4 regions of the Teredinibacter turnerae T7901 genome follow, and region 1 is predicted to be linked to each of the others. Evidence: predicted binding sites of a transcription regulator. Region 1 holds the regulator's gene; each other region holds the start of a gene.

Evidence for each region. Region 1 encodes FNR, which switches genes on or off when oxygen is low (the NO sensors DNR and NnrR bind a similar motif). Its sites were predicted from a motif close to TTGATNNNNATCAA; they were not measured.
Region 2: the regulator FNR is predicted to act here: its motif matches at 1,864-1,877, upstream of TERTU_RS01435 (GbsR/MarR family transcriptional regulator).
Region 3: the regulator FNR is predicted to act here: its motif matches at 1,986-1,999, upstream of TERTU_RS01745 (FeoA family protein).
Region 4: the regulator FNR is predicted to act here: its motif matches at 2,125-2,138, upstream of fbp (class 1 fructose-bisphosphatase).

Annotation. Positions count from the first base shown of each region.
Region 1 covers NC_012997.1:2,883,119-2,886,689, forward strand. The annotation lists gene TERTU_RS11520 (D-hexose-6-phosphate mutarotase) at 1-299, shown strand, start outside; gene TERTU_RS11525 (hypothetical protein) at 897-1,736, shown strand; gene fnr (fumarate/nitrate reduction transcriptional regulator Fnr) at 1,843-2,583, shown strand; gene TERTU_RS11535 (DUF4202 domain-containing protein) at 2,583-3,179, shown strand; gene TERTU_RS11540 (SirB2 family protein) at 3,181-3,552, shown strand.
Region 2 covers NC_012997.1:336,791-340,361, reverse strand. The annotation lists gene TERTU_RS01440 (hypothetical protein) at 60-1,688, shown strand; gene TERTU_RS01435 (GbsR/MarR family transcriptional regulator) at 1,924-2,478, shown strand; gene TERTU_RS01430 (cytochrome ubiquinol oxidase subunit I) at 2,544-3,571, shown strand, end outside.
Region 3 covers NC_012997.1:414,773-418,343, forward strand. The annotation lists gene feoB (ferrous iron transport protein B) at 1-1,628, opposite strand, end outside; gene TERTU_RS01745 (FeoA family protein) at 1,625-1,861, opposite strand; gene TERTU_RS21935 (hypothetical protein) at 2,429-2,605, shown strand; gene TERTU_RS01750 (5-formyltetrahydrofolate cyclo-ligase) at 2,843-3,400, opposite strand; RNA gene ssrS (6S RNA) at 3,406-3,571, opposite strand, start outside.
Region 4 covers NC_012997.1:3,013,591-3,017,161, forward strand. The annotation lists gene TERTU_RS12055 (isochorismate synthase) at 1-814, opposite strand, end outside; gene fbp (class 1 fructose-bisphosphatase) at 1,103-2,110, opposite strand; gene TERTU_RS12065 (esterase-like activity of phytase family protein) at 2,418-3,571, opposite strand, start outside.

The DNA of each region.
Region 1 (3,571 bases):
AAAATAGAGATACCGAACATTTAGGGTACCTAGGGCCATTGGATCGAATCTATTCCAGCAGCGAGCGAATAGAAGTGATCGACCCCCAGTACGCCCGCAAAATCTGTATCGATAAACAACTGTCCCAACATTGGGTTGTGTGGAACCCAGGCAGCGATGCTGCGAGCATGGATGATGTCCACGAAAGCGGCGAACAGGAGTTCCTGTGTGTGGAAACAGCCAACACCAGCGACATCGTGATCGAGCCTGGTGAGAGAATCAGTATGTCGCAAACCATCTCCCTGGAAAATCTTGGCTAGGGCCTGTTAACACTAATTCGATTCATTCTATTGCGGCTAAAATTTCGCTATCGAGTGATGCGGCACCCCGACGTTTGGAGTGCAGGTTGTTCGGCATATCCCTATGCCTCACCCCTACGGGGTTACACGCTAAAACGCTCCCGGCGTTTTAGTGGTTGTTCCAAATGAGCGATAAACAACGCTGAGAGCGGGATTTTAGCCGCAACCCGCAGGGCTGGGCCTGTATTTCCAGGCTGATGCGTTATTTTTCGCTCGTTTAGCCCGCTAAACAACGCCAAAAATGCCTTTCATCCTGAAAATACAGGCTCCAGCAGAGCGAATTGAATTAGTGTTAACAGGCCCTAGGACAATTCACGAACGTACTCCCCTCGCAAATCTTACTGGTGCCGCGCCTGCGGCACTCCGGAGAAGAGTTTGATTTCCCGCTTGTACCCACACTGCCGCTAAAGCTCTTCCCCTCCTCGCCATGCGAATTTTTGGTGACTGCATCAAATACCCTTGCATTTAGTGTCAATTTTTCCCAGACCCCACGCGACAGCCTTCAACGCCGTTGATTTCCATCAAGTCGGATAACGCGCGCTGACTTAGACTATTTTTATGCAAACGAATGAACCCAAATCCAATATTTCTGAACACCCGACGCTGCGCCGACATACCAAAATTTCGGCGTTTGAAGCAGCTCGCGTCCTGGAAAAATACCGCCTCCACCCAAGCCACTCGGTGAGCATTTGTATGGATGGGCACGCCTTCAGGTGGGCGCGTACAAATCCGCAAGCGGCAGGTGCCGGAGCGCTACTCACAAAAGAAATAAAACTGTGGGCTGACGCCGTCGGGCATAAATCAGTAGAGAATCTCTTACTGTGCTACCCCTTCCAGTCCTTTGAGCCTTACGAGTTAACCGGAATTATGCATGCGTTAGCATCTCACTTTGGACTCTCAGAGTCCGAGCAGCGCGTGCACCGAGTGGTAACCCATCAGGATGAAGTCAACAGTGACCACATCGCCCTGTTGAAGGGCTTGGGTTTCAACCATTATCAGATCGCTCTCAACCGGAGTGACCTCGAAGACTTGGATAAGTTAAAAGCCGTTGGGGACTTAATCCGGAAGTACGCGTTTACCGGAATGAGCATTCAGATCCACGACTCAAACTGTCTGGATGACCTTCGTGAACATGTTATCGAGGTCAAACGGATGATTGCGCCTGACTTTATTTATATCGGCAACCGCCCCAAGCTGATCGACAACGACCTGAGTGCAAACGGCGGGATTCTGTTCGATGGCGAATGCGAACTTGAAAACAACTGCATTTACATGGGGCTGGAGGGCAAAAGCCACTTACAACATATGGTTTTACAAAATTTTTGTACGCAAAATCGCTACCTGGAGGCACTGCAAGAAGGGAAATTACCGATAAATCACGGTCCAACACACGAATAAACCTTTTTGAGGCACTTTTTTACCGCAGAGGCTGGTCTTTACGGGCATTTAACATCGCTTTTAGCTATAATGGCCGGTGCCGTAAATCACAGCCTGGGAAGGTGCCATGCCGCAGTCTATTGCCAACCATCAGTGCCACCACAATCCTCAAGTTAACTGTGCCGATTGCCGTCTCGCATCTATTTGCCTGCCAATCAGCCTGCATATTGACGATATAAACAAACTTGACGACATTATTCAGCGAGGGCGACCGGTACAAAAGACCGACCATGTCTACCACGCCGGAGAATCCTTTCGTTCGGTCTACGCTTTGCGGTCCGGAGCGGTCAAAACCGTGAAGGTGACCCATGATGGCCAGGAACAAGTAACCGGCTTCTACCTACCGGGCGAAATCATTGGTATGGACGGCCTCGCGTCGAACCATCACACCAACTCAGCCATCGCACTGGAAACATCCGCAGTATGTGAAATTCCATTTACCCGACTCGAAGAGCTGAGCGCACAAGTTCCCAATCTTCAGCGCCGCTTTTTTCAGTTGATGAGTAAAGAAATAACACACGAGCAACAGCTAATTACGCTACTTAGTAAGAACAGCGCTGATGAGCGCATCTCCTCCCTGTTGCTCAGTATTTCTACACGCAACCACAACCGTGGCCTGTCTGCAAAAGAGTTTTACCTTCCCATGTCGCGATCCGACATAGGTAATTACCTCGGCTTAACAATCGAGACGGTCAGCCGGGTACTCAGTCGTTTACACAAGCAGGGCGTGATTACGCTGGATAAAAAACACGTAATCATTTCTGATCTGGACGCATTAAAAGGCGTCGCCTCAGTCTCTATCGACTAATGCAGACACAAGATCCAGCGCTGGGTGCGGCACTTCGCTCAATCGATGCCGCCAATGCAAAAGACCCGAACCTTGAGGTAAACGCAGAAACTGGCCAGCAGCAACCGAAAGAACTGCTCTACGGACAGCGTATGACCGAGCAACTTGCTGAATTTTGCCCTGAAGCGTCGGTTCACCTTCAAATTGCTGCTCGCGCGCAACACATCGAGCGCTGGACATCGCCGCGCTCCGCCTACCCTGAAGGTCGTGCTGGCTACAAAAAGTGGCGCTCGGAGCTTTCCCTCTTCCATGCAAACCGCGCAGCAGAGATCATGTCAGAATGCGGCTTTAACGAAAAAGATTGTGAGCGAGTAAAGTTCCTTATTCAAAAAAGGCAACTGCGGAGAGACCCGGAAACCCAAACCCTTGAAGATGTCATTTGTCTGGTGTTCCTTAAGCACTACCTCGAAGATTTTGCCAATAAACACGCAGAAGACAAACTCATCGACATTATCCAGAAAACCTGGAACAAAATGTCCGAATCTGGACACCAAGCCGCTCTCGCCCTGCCCTACAAACCACACCTCGGTACATTAATAAACAAAGCCCTCAGCTAATATGCCCTACATCCTCGTGGCGAAGCACCTACATGTGTGGTTTGCCCTGCTTACTTTTGTTGGTTTTTCCCTGCGATTTCTTTGGCTAATCGGACGATCAGATCTACTGCATAAGCGCTGGGTAAAAATATTGCCCCACATAAATGACACAGGGCTGCTCATAAGCGGGGTTACCCTGGCTATCTTCTTTGGCTATTCACCGTTCGCCGTGTTCTGGTTTGGCGTTAAGCTCGCTCTCATTGCGCTTTATATTGTGCTCGGCGTACTGCTCTTCCGCACCCACCAAAATCGGTTATACCAAATCACTCTGTTTTCAATGTCATTTATAACCTACTTCTTTATCATTATTGTTGTTCTGACAAAACCAAACTAACAACCCAATATTTTCATCA
Region 2 (3,571 bases), 2.5 Mb from region 1:
TTGGCTGTTTTTTGCACGTCACAACCTCTCAATAGGAACATTTTAATCAAGGATTAGTAATGAATATCAAACATGCATTTCGCACACTTAAAGCTAGTGTGGTACTCGCTTGCTTAACGCTATCTTTTACGCCGATCACCCAAGCACAAGCAACATACGACGTTTCATTCGAATTTTCGGAAGCGGACTCCATCGCCACCTGGCATCCTTTCCAGGTAGATTATTCAGCAGGCGATTTTGCCCTGAGCTACGAGCAGGAAACTTTAGGGATTACCCCTGCCTGGCAAAACGGTGATGCTGTATTCGCGATCACGGGTTTAGAATCACCCTTGGACTTTACTCAGGCAAAAATTATTGCCGATATAAAATTCGACGATTCCTATTTTCACGAAACTGATGCCGGCTATGAAACTAGCCTTGCACGAGCTACGGTCGTTCTGGTTGACGTACAAGGCCGTTATGCACTCGGCGAGATTCAATCCCCATCAATCGAAAATAAAAGCACATTCACAACAGTGACGCTGCTTCAGGGCGCTATAACCCTCAACTATGCCGACGCTGAGTTCGATATCACCAACGTCGCAAGCGTTGGGGTAGGTTTGATCAGCGTCAATTACGGTCCAATCGCGACTGGGTTGGCGCAATTTGACAACATCGGTATAGACCTCGATGGCGCGGCCGGAGAACCAACCAATTTGCTCGATTTTCCTGTAATGCATTCAGGTTGGGATCACAATTGGATTACCTCCTCCACCAGGTCAACTTCTCAGGGAGTCAAAGGAAAGTCCACGCTCATATTCAGGAATTCAGAAACCCAGGGTAAGGACGTAGAAATATATCACCACCTTCCATGGAACCTGAATTTGGCCCAGGGACGCGTATCTTTTAATCTCTCCTTACCACCACAATTTGAAACACTCACAGAAGGCGTTAAGGTGTTGCTGGTCGACGCTCAGGGTAAAACTGCGCAAGTGTACGGAATATCCGCGAGCGAATTGAATTTCAATTCGCCAGTGTCTGTGATTATAGATTCGGTGGCGCAACGCGATTTTATAACCATGGATGACGGCTTCGATCTCACCCAGGTAGAATCCTTGACCGTAACCATCGAACTTCCTGCCGAAAATACGCTGCTGTCAGGTATTCTTGTAGTCGATAGTTTCTACTTGCAACTTAGCCCCAAATTTGCGAAAAATTTCTATAACCCGGTTAAACCGCAAAACTTTAGTGCTGCAGAACTTTACCCCTGGGTAATCGAGACCTCAAACACACCAGATTACGAATCCCTGCACAATTTTTCGGCTAGCGATAGTGAAATGGTAGCGACACTGAATTGGCAACCTGAAGAATCCGAGATTTGGCTCGTCCACTCTTGGGCAACGCCAGTGAACCTGTCTACTGGCTATATCACCCAACGTTTTTACATACCTGCCCGGGAGACGGCTTCCGGTATGTCGATAAACTTGGAGATCGCGGATAGCTTTGGCAACAGAAAAAATAAAACGCTGCTTACTATGGACGGCACTATTACCGGTGGCTGGGTAGTGATCAAGATACCCACCGTGGAATTTGCCGATAGCATCGATTTAAACTTCCCCTCATACCTCAACATTGTGATAACGCGCGGAAGCGCACTTGGGCACTCAGGGGTTTTGAAATTTAACGCTCCAAGCTTTTCTGCAAATTAAGTTAGTGAGCTAAATAGGACGAGCCCTTCCGGGCTCGTTCTCGGTTGGCTTGATACCCCATATACCTGCCCTTAGCTTTTGCCTCCTACCTCTCGATTCCTGCCTCCCGATTCCTACCTCCGTAGAGCTAGCCACCTGCCAGCACAGGATTAGCAAACCCCCAAAATCTTCAAGGTTGATCCAGATCAAAAATACCTATACTATTTTCAGAAATTTCTGAAAATTCACACAAACCATGAAACTCAACCCTACTGCAGAGAACTTTGTGGTCCATTTCGGTGAAATGGGCAGTCGCTGGGGCTTCAACCGCACCGTAGGCCAGATGCTGGCGTTACTGGTGATTCATTCGGAGCCCCTCAACGCCGAAGACATTGCCGAGACGCTGCACGTCAGCCGTGGCAACGTGAGCATGGGGCTGAAGGAGCTGCAATCCTGGCGCCTGGTGCGGGTACAGCGGGTGCACGGTGATCGCAAAGATTACTTCACGGTATCCGGCAGTATCTGGGAGCTGGCGCAAACCGTATTCGAAGAGCGTCGCAAACGGGAGATCGAGCCGACATTGTCGGTACTGCGCAGTAATTTACTGGACGAGCCCAAGAGCGATGAAGAGGCCTTCGCCCAGCAGCAAATGAGCGACTTGCTTACTTTGCTGGAACAACTCACCAACTGGGCACAGCAACTCAACAATTTGTCGCCAGGACAGTTACAAGGGCTGCTCAAGCTCGGTTCCGGCGTTGGCAAGGTGCTGGATCTTAAAGATCGCATTATCGGCCAGTCCAAGCCCGACTAAGTTTTCATTTGCCGCCTGTTCGCCGTGGTGTTGGGCCAGGGCGAACACACAACGAGGACCCACTCATGCTGGACACATTGGAACTTTCGCGGATTCAATTCGCGGCCAATATCAGCTTTCATATTTTATTCCCCACCATCAACATTGCCATGTGCTGGGTGTTGTTCTTTTTTAAAATTCGCCACGACATGACCCAAAACCCGGTATGGATGCGCGCCTATCGTTTTTGGGTGAAAGTGTTTGCGCTCACTTTTGCGCTGGGCGTGGTGAGTGGTATCACCATGTCGTTTCAGTTCGGTACCAACTGGCCGGGCTTTATGGAAACCGTTGGCAATATCGCCGGGCCGTTGCTTGGCTACGAAGTGCTGACGGCGTTCTTTCTCGAGGCTACATTTCTCGGCGTAATGCTGTTTGGCATTAATCGCGTACCGCCGAAATTACACACCTTGGCAACCTTGTTAGTCGCGCTGGGGACAACCATGTCCGCGTTTTGGATTCTCGCGCTGAATTCCTGGATGCACACCCCCGCGGGCTTTGAAATGCGCGAAGGCGTGGCTCACGTTACCAGTTGGTGGGAGGTTATTTTTAACCCGTCGTTCCCCTACCGATTAATGCATATGCTGGTTGCCTCCGGCTTAACGGCGGCTTTTTTTGTGGCCGGGATTTCCGCATACCGCATTCGCAAAGGCGACACCAAACGCGCACCTCTACTTGCGTTAAAAACCGGTATTTTTATGGCCGCTGTACTCATGCCACTGCAGATTCTTGTCGGCGATTTGCACGGCTTAAACACGTTTGAACACCAACCGCAAAAAGTCTCGGCGATGGAAGGCGTGTGGCACACGGAACAGGGCGCTCCTTTATTGCTGTTCGCTATTCCCGATGAAGAAGCGCAAAAAAATCATTGGGAGATCGGCATTCCCCATATGGCCAGCCTGATTCTCACCCACACATTTAATGGCGAAATAACAGGGTTGACCGAATTTGAGGCACACCCGCCGGTGAAGCCCCTGTTCTTTGGCTTTCGCGTTATGGTGGGTGTTGGCCTGTTGATGCTGGCGACCGCCTGGTTTACCAGCCTCCTGCTGTTAAA
Region 3 (3,571 bases), 2.5 Mb from region 1:
TCTGGCATGCCGCCCTGATCAGCATCTGAATCTGACGGCGAGTAGAGTGTGTCCAGGGTGCCTACGACCACCTCTTTGGCGAACAAGCCTGTAAACAAGCCGACGGTCGCTGGCCAATTGTCCTCGCCTACACCCATGGGGGTGAAAATCGGGGTCAGGATTTTGCCGGTGGCGGAGAGCGCTGATTTTTCCGTGTCCTGGTTGCCCCAACTGCCATCAGTGCCCAGTGAGGAAAAGACCGAAAGCAACAGTACCACCGCTACAATACGTCGCCCTGCGCGCCAGATAAATGAATACAAACGGTGCCATGTTTGGGTGAGTACGTTGCGCACCAAAGGGCGGTGATAGGCGGGCATTTCACTGATATTAGCGCCCACCATGTGCGAGAACAATTTGCGGCGGAGGACCCAGGCAGACAGTACGGCGACAATAATGCCCAGCAGATAAAGCGCGAAAATGGCATTTTGCGCTTGAGTTGGGAAGAAGGCGGTGCCGACGAACACGTAGACCGAAAGGCGCGCACCGCAGGACATAAAGGGTGCGATAAAAATGGTTGTCAGTCGTGCACTGGCCTGGCCGAGAGCGCGTGACGCCATTACCGAAGGCACGTTGCAGCCAAAACCGATAATCAGCGGGATGAACGCTTGTCCTGGGAGCCCGATTTTTGCCATCAGCCGGTCAATAACAAAGGCGGCGCGCGACAAATAGCCCGAATCTTCAAGCACCGACATGCACAAGTATAGGAAGCCGATCACAGGAATGAAGGTACCGACTAGCTGAATACCGCCACCGACGCCATCGGCCAGAATCGCAATTAACCATTCTGGGGTGCCGATACTGGCGAGCAGCCAGCGTGTTCCGTCGACAAACCAGCTGCCAAGCAAAATATCGAAAAAATCGATAAATACCGCCCCCAGGTTCACCGAAATAGTGAACAGCAAATACATCACCAGCAGGAAAAACGGTAGCGCCAGTTTTGGATGAAGCAGCCAGCGGTCGATCTTTTCGGTGCGGCTGCTGTCGCCTTCGCTGCGATAACTGGCGGCTGCTGCTGCCTGAATATCAATTTTATCGGCATCAACCAACGGGTAGCTGACCAGAGAGTTGGCGATAACATCTTTTAAGCCGGCGATCCCCTCGCCGGTTGATCCAACGACGCCGGCGACTGGCAGGCCTGTCGATTCATGCAGTGCGGCGAGATCGACTTTCATGCCTTCTGCGGCGGCCGAGTCGAGCATATTCACCACAAGAATCACCGGGGTACCGGTGGCGAGCAAGTCTGGCAGCAGCTCGAGCTGCTGTGGCAGGCGGGTAGCGTCCAGTACAAACAGGGCAAGCGCCGCGCGACCACTGGACATGTAGCTGTGGGCTACGCGTGATTCGACACCCTGAATGTCATCATGGAAGGTATAAATTCCCGGTAGGTCCACCAGAAGCGATTGCTGCTTTTGGATACTGAGCACGCCGTCTTTGCGCTCTACGGTTACACCGGGCCAATTGCCGGTGCGCTGGCGCGTACCGGTAAGTCGGTTGAAAAGGGTTGTCTTCCCGCAGTTGGGGCTGCCGATTAAGGCGATTTCTTTCACATTAGATTCCGCTAAATGGGCGGGCGAACCTTTGAGGCTCAAGCTTCGAGGGTGACGCCTATGTTGGCTGCTTCATCGCTACGAATGGCGAAAAGCGTGCCCCGACATTTTATTTGCATGGGGCCTTTGCCGCCACTGCGATGCAGGACTTTCACTTGCTCGCCGGGCTTAAGGCCCAAGGCGCCACACTGACGAATGAGTGCTTGGTTGTCGCCGTGTAAAAAATTAATGGTGGCAATCTTGCCGGTGGTCAATTGGTTTAGAGTGGTCGACATAATGACAAATACTACCTGTTGGCAAAGTAAGCGAATGTCCGGGGACGGTTGCGATAACGCAGATTGCTAAGTTCGTGCCGAAAATGGTTACCAATTAATAATAATTCTTATTATCGGTTGTTTGTTGACGCCTATCAAGAGAAAAGGGGATAAATCTTCGGGCTTTTACTGTTTCTGATTTAGAGCATGCACTGAATGTGTGGCTATTTATATCACTTGCACAAAACACGTGCGCAGTCTTGGGAAGATAATTGTTGGCTTTACGACATTAAAGTCATCCGCATGCAAAAAACTTCACAAAAACTTCACCCAGCGCTTCTCCGTCGAAAAGTAAGTAGTTACTTATACTGTGAGCCAGTACCTGCTTGCGTATGTCTTGGCGTGTTGAAATACGAGTGTATGTTTAAAATGCGGTGTATGCGGGCGACTTTGATATAGGTCTTTGCCTATTGGCATCTAAATAGGTATAAAACCTGCTCTTGCGATTGACTGCGGGGTGCAGATGAATTTGGTGCCAGTGTCCGCAATTTAAAGTAAGCGCCCCTGTTGGGGTGGAACATCACAATAATGAGACCGACAAGCGCAGAGGAAGTATTGATGAAGACTGATGTATTGACTCTAGCTGCAGTAATTTTTGTTGTAGGACTTATCGCAAGTGGGCTGGGGATTATTGGCGGTTCTGAAGCGGAAGCTGAAGATCTACCGCCTGCCGATCTCCATCAAGGAATAGTGGTCGAGCGCTAGCGCGCGCATTTCACCACTCAGGTTCGCCTCGCCTATTGCAGAGAGTGAAGCTTTGCCGCGCAATCATTGTGTGGCCGGATCGATAGACCCTTGAGTACCTGTTTGCGAGTGCCGCTTCCAGGTGGGCACTCAAGGGTTTTTAGCGTTCAGATGCGCTTAAAGCGTTTCGGTTTCAAGATTCTGTTGCCAAACACCCGGTGATGAAAGGCAAGTTTTCAAGCTAATCCCACAGTTTACTTACACGCTCAACCACTGGCGATCTGTCGCCACCGCATCCAGCGGAATATCCCAGTTGTCTACGAGCAGCGAATCCACTTCTTGCAGATGGTGCGCGAGCCCAACCAGCTTCGGCCGTAAATGGTTGCAGGCAAATGTGCGGTCGTAGAAGCCTCCACCCATGCCAAGCCGGTTGCCCCATTTATCGAACCCTACCAGGGGCATCAACACCAGATCCAGGCAGTCACCGGGCACATCAGCGTATTTGGGGAGAGGCTCAGGAATCTGAAACCTGTTGCGCCACATTTTTGCTCCGGCAGGCGCTATGCGAAACCGCAAGCGATCGCGCTGAACTACAGGCAGATACACTTGTTTGCCAAGCTTTCGCGCTGTGCGGGCAATAAGGTGAGGGGATATCTCGCCGTCGTTGGCGATATACACAGCGATGTTTTTGGCGGAACGAAAGGTGTGCTGGTGCAGAATTTGAGAGTAGATCGCCACTGCAGCCTGTTGCTGCTGGCTTGATGTCAGAGCGCGCCGTGCCTTGCGAAGCTGACTGCGCAGGAGATGCTTATTCATTGGGTTGGAGCCCCGGGAATGCCGCTGTCGACGTTACCTTGAACACCGACGGTTCAAGGGGGAGGATACTGCCATGCATTAGGCTTTCCGTCTCGCGGACATGCACACCAACACGGACGAGTAACCTCCGGGGTTACACTTATCGGCTCAGGGATTTTGCCAACTGGCGAG
Region 4 (3,571 bases), 130 kb from region 1:
GTTTGAAAAGCCGCTCGGGCGAGCAGCCAAAAAAATGATCCTTGCCCGAGGTAAGGGCGAAGAGATAACCAGGGTTATGTTGCCGATCCAACTGCGCCAGCGCAGCGAATGGGTCCGCTGGCGCGGTTAGACACAATTCGACTTCGCGGGCGAGGACAACTTTCTTGAAGCCGCCACCGCGAATCGCCTCCAGCGCATTCATAACGAGTTCTCGCCATTCGCGCAGCGAAATTGTATCCCGTCGCGCGACGAGTGCTGGTAACCGAGACCCTGCAAGCGATGGAATCGCGCTTATCTCGCCTACCAACTGATCAATAGCCTCCAGTCGCGTTTGCCATTGCGCGTAGCTCTCCGCGTACATATTTATGGCGACTTCACAAAAGCCGTTCGTCTCACGTAACTCAACCAGGGGCAATACGAAACACGCGGCTGGAAACTCCTGCCAACGTCCCACCCCCGTATTGCCAGCGAAAGAGCAACCACCAAGCCAGCAGGCATCGGATCCGGCAACCAGTTGCTGGGCCTGATCCAGAATCGCAGCGGTTTGCTCCGCGTTGTTTGTTGACAATCGACGGCTGTGGCCAAAGCCCACCAGGGTAAATTTGTTATCACGTGTGGCAAAAATCTGGCGTTCGCTCTCCCGGCAAGCGGCCGCGATTTCAAGCGGCGTGTTATCCAACTCTACTGGCAACGACACCCGCAATAATCGCTGGGCGCAATACTTTTCACCGCGCAAACGCTCACGAAGCTCAGCTAGAACTTCGAGTAGCCCGCTAGGGGTTCCAGAGGTTGATACAGTCGACTGAACACTCATGAAATGGCAGCAAAGACAAAGAAACAATCAAGGCGCGGGGCAAGAAAAATTGATCAGATATCCAATAGCAGATACCTAATCGCAGCTATAAACCTACCCTCAAAACCGCTAAGGCCCATGATCCCCCAGGGGCCAATCACGACTGCAGCGCCCCTTAACAGGGGGCGCTTGCCCGTGTAATTGCTGTAGCTTATCACCCATTGTGTGTAAACGGGTGACATTCATCAAATCTATATTCGCAAACTGCGATACGTCAAAAGGAAGCAGAATACACCGCAGTCAACCCGCTTATTTCTCGCTCAGAAACTCACAGGCTTTGTCTACCATACGGCTGGAACCGATAATCAGGGGGCTGCGCTGGTGAAGCTCACTAGGAACTATATCGAGAACAGGTTGATTGACACCCGCAAGCGCTTTGCCGCCCGCCTGTTCGGCGAGAAAAGCCATAGGGTTGCACTCATACAATAAGCGCAATTTACCCGAGGGATAGGTGCTGGACGTGGGGTAGAGGTAAATCCCACCTTTAATGAGATTGCGGTGAAAATCCGATACCAATGATCCAATATACCGCGATGTGTAGGGCCGCCCACTCGGCTTGTCTTCCTCCTGGCAAAATTTGATGTATTTCTTTATGCCACTGGGAAAGTGCACATAATTTCCCTCGTTAACAGAGTAGATGTTACCCTCTGGCGGACACCGCATATTTTCATGGGACAAACAAAATACGCCTAGCGACGGGTCGTACGTAAACCCGTTAACACCGTCACCGGTGGAATACACCAACATGGTTGAGGACCCATAAACAATGTAACCCGCGGCCACTTGCGCGCGACCAGGTTGCAGGAAATCTTCAAGTGTAACTGGCCCGCCGGTTTTGGATATCCGCCGGTAAATAGAAAATATAGTGCCAACGGAAACATTCACATCGATGTTCGAAGAGCCATCCAGTGGGTCAATCAAAACCACGTACTTCCCTTGTAAACTGCGCTGCCCATCAAACGCGACGAAGGAGTCCTCCTCTTCAGACGCCAGGCCACAGACAACGCCCCTGGCTGAGAGTGCCGCTTTGAATTTTTCGTTCGCGTAAACATCCAGCTTTTGCTGCGCTTCGCCTTGGATATTATCGCCACCCGCTGCACCACGAATATCCGCTAAACCCGCTTTGTTAACTTCGCGATGAACAATTTTCCCAGCCAGCCGGATTGATGAAAAGAGGGCTGACAGCTCACCTGTCGCCGTTGGATATTGATTCTGATGGTCGACTATAAACTCGCCGAGCGTTTTGGTTATTTCCACAAGACGTCCCCTTGTTGATGACCGCCAATTCACAGCATGGCATTAGATATTATTCACTACTCTTTACAGATTGCTCCCTGCTACTTGCTACTTGCTACTTGCGCACAGCACACTGCAAGTTGCATGCTTTGGCAGTGGCCCTGCCACCCGATGCGTATTCCGAACATCATTCTAAGCTGTGATAGCGGCTCGCGGCATAGATAACATGAATAGCGAACAAGCGGCCCTAGAGAAAAGCATAAGCGCCAACGAAAAAAGCCGGCTGCTTTCGCGACCGGCTTTCGAGAGCATCATTTATCTATGCCGATTAAAAATGGTTCAGGATGCTCCCCAGATTAATCAACTGGGTTTCACCGCTGTTATCGTCGACACCGTCATTGTCATTGATGATATAAACATCACCATTGGCCATGACAGCAGATCCTTCGATTTTTTCGGGAATAAGACCACCCGTTGCGGTCAGGTCACCCGCCGCGACCAGATCTCGCACCAGCGTTTTAGTGATTGTGCTATCAGCCACAGGTGCCGACAGGTCAACTTTGTATAGACGCTTGATTGCGGCATCCGGCCCGCCTTGGTTGTCGCGCTCAACGAGCAGGAACTCGCCATTACCGAGACTGCTGATATCCGACAAGCCAACCCAACCTTTGTTTTGCGATTCGCGCGCATCCAACGGGTAGAACACGAAGCTCCATGAGTCTGCATCAATATCGTAAATACCGATTCGTGGATTGGCATCCGCACCCCAGGCACGCTGCATGGCGACGTAGAGTTTACCGTTGTACTCTGCAACGCCCTCAAAACCGAAACGCACCTGATTGGCATTAACCGACGCAGGGAGTGTCACTACTTTTTCGATCACACCAGCGGCCGTCGTCTTAAACAGGAAGTTCAAAGATTCAATAGGGCGATCGTCGGTTTCGGTTACGGTGCCAGCCCCCTCTGACGCCACCCAGAAACCACCATCCGCAGCAACGGTAATTCCCTCTGGGTCGATGTTAACAGTGCCATTACCGTTTATCATCGCCGCCAGATCTTGTGCGTCAAAGCTATCAGCGTCTGCATCATTACCCGAGGTGGTGAACGCCGCGAACACGCCGTTGCTATCCACAATGTGCGTTTCACCCATCAGGACTGCGGGTTTCTGGCTTACGTCCAAAGTAAAGATGCGGTTGCTCGCGTAAAAACTGTCTTCTATCGCATAAAGAAGCGACTCGTTGCTTGGGTCTGCCGCCAGTCCTGACATTGCACTCCAGGGAATGGGTGTGCCGTCAAAGCGGTCAGCCGATTGTACGGTTGGATAAGACGCAGGCAAGCTGTTGTACTGATAGATATTTACCACCGAGCGAATTTTATCGTCCCGTGAGTCTTCCTCGCTGGCGACAACTAACAGATTACGCGATGGGATTGCCAAGCCGCCTTCCGGCGCAACACCGGCGGGCAGTACCTGCTTGAACACGG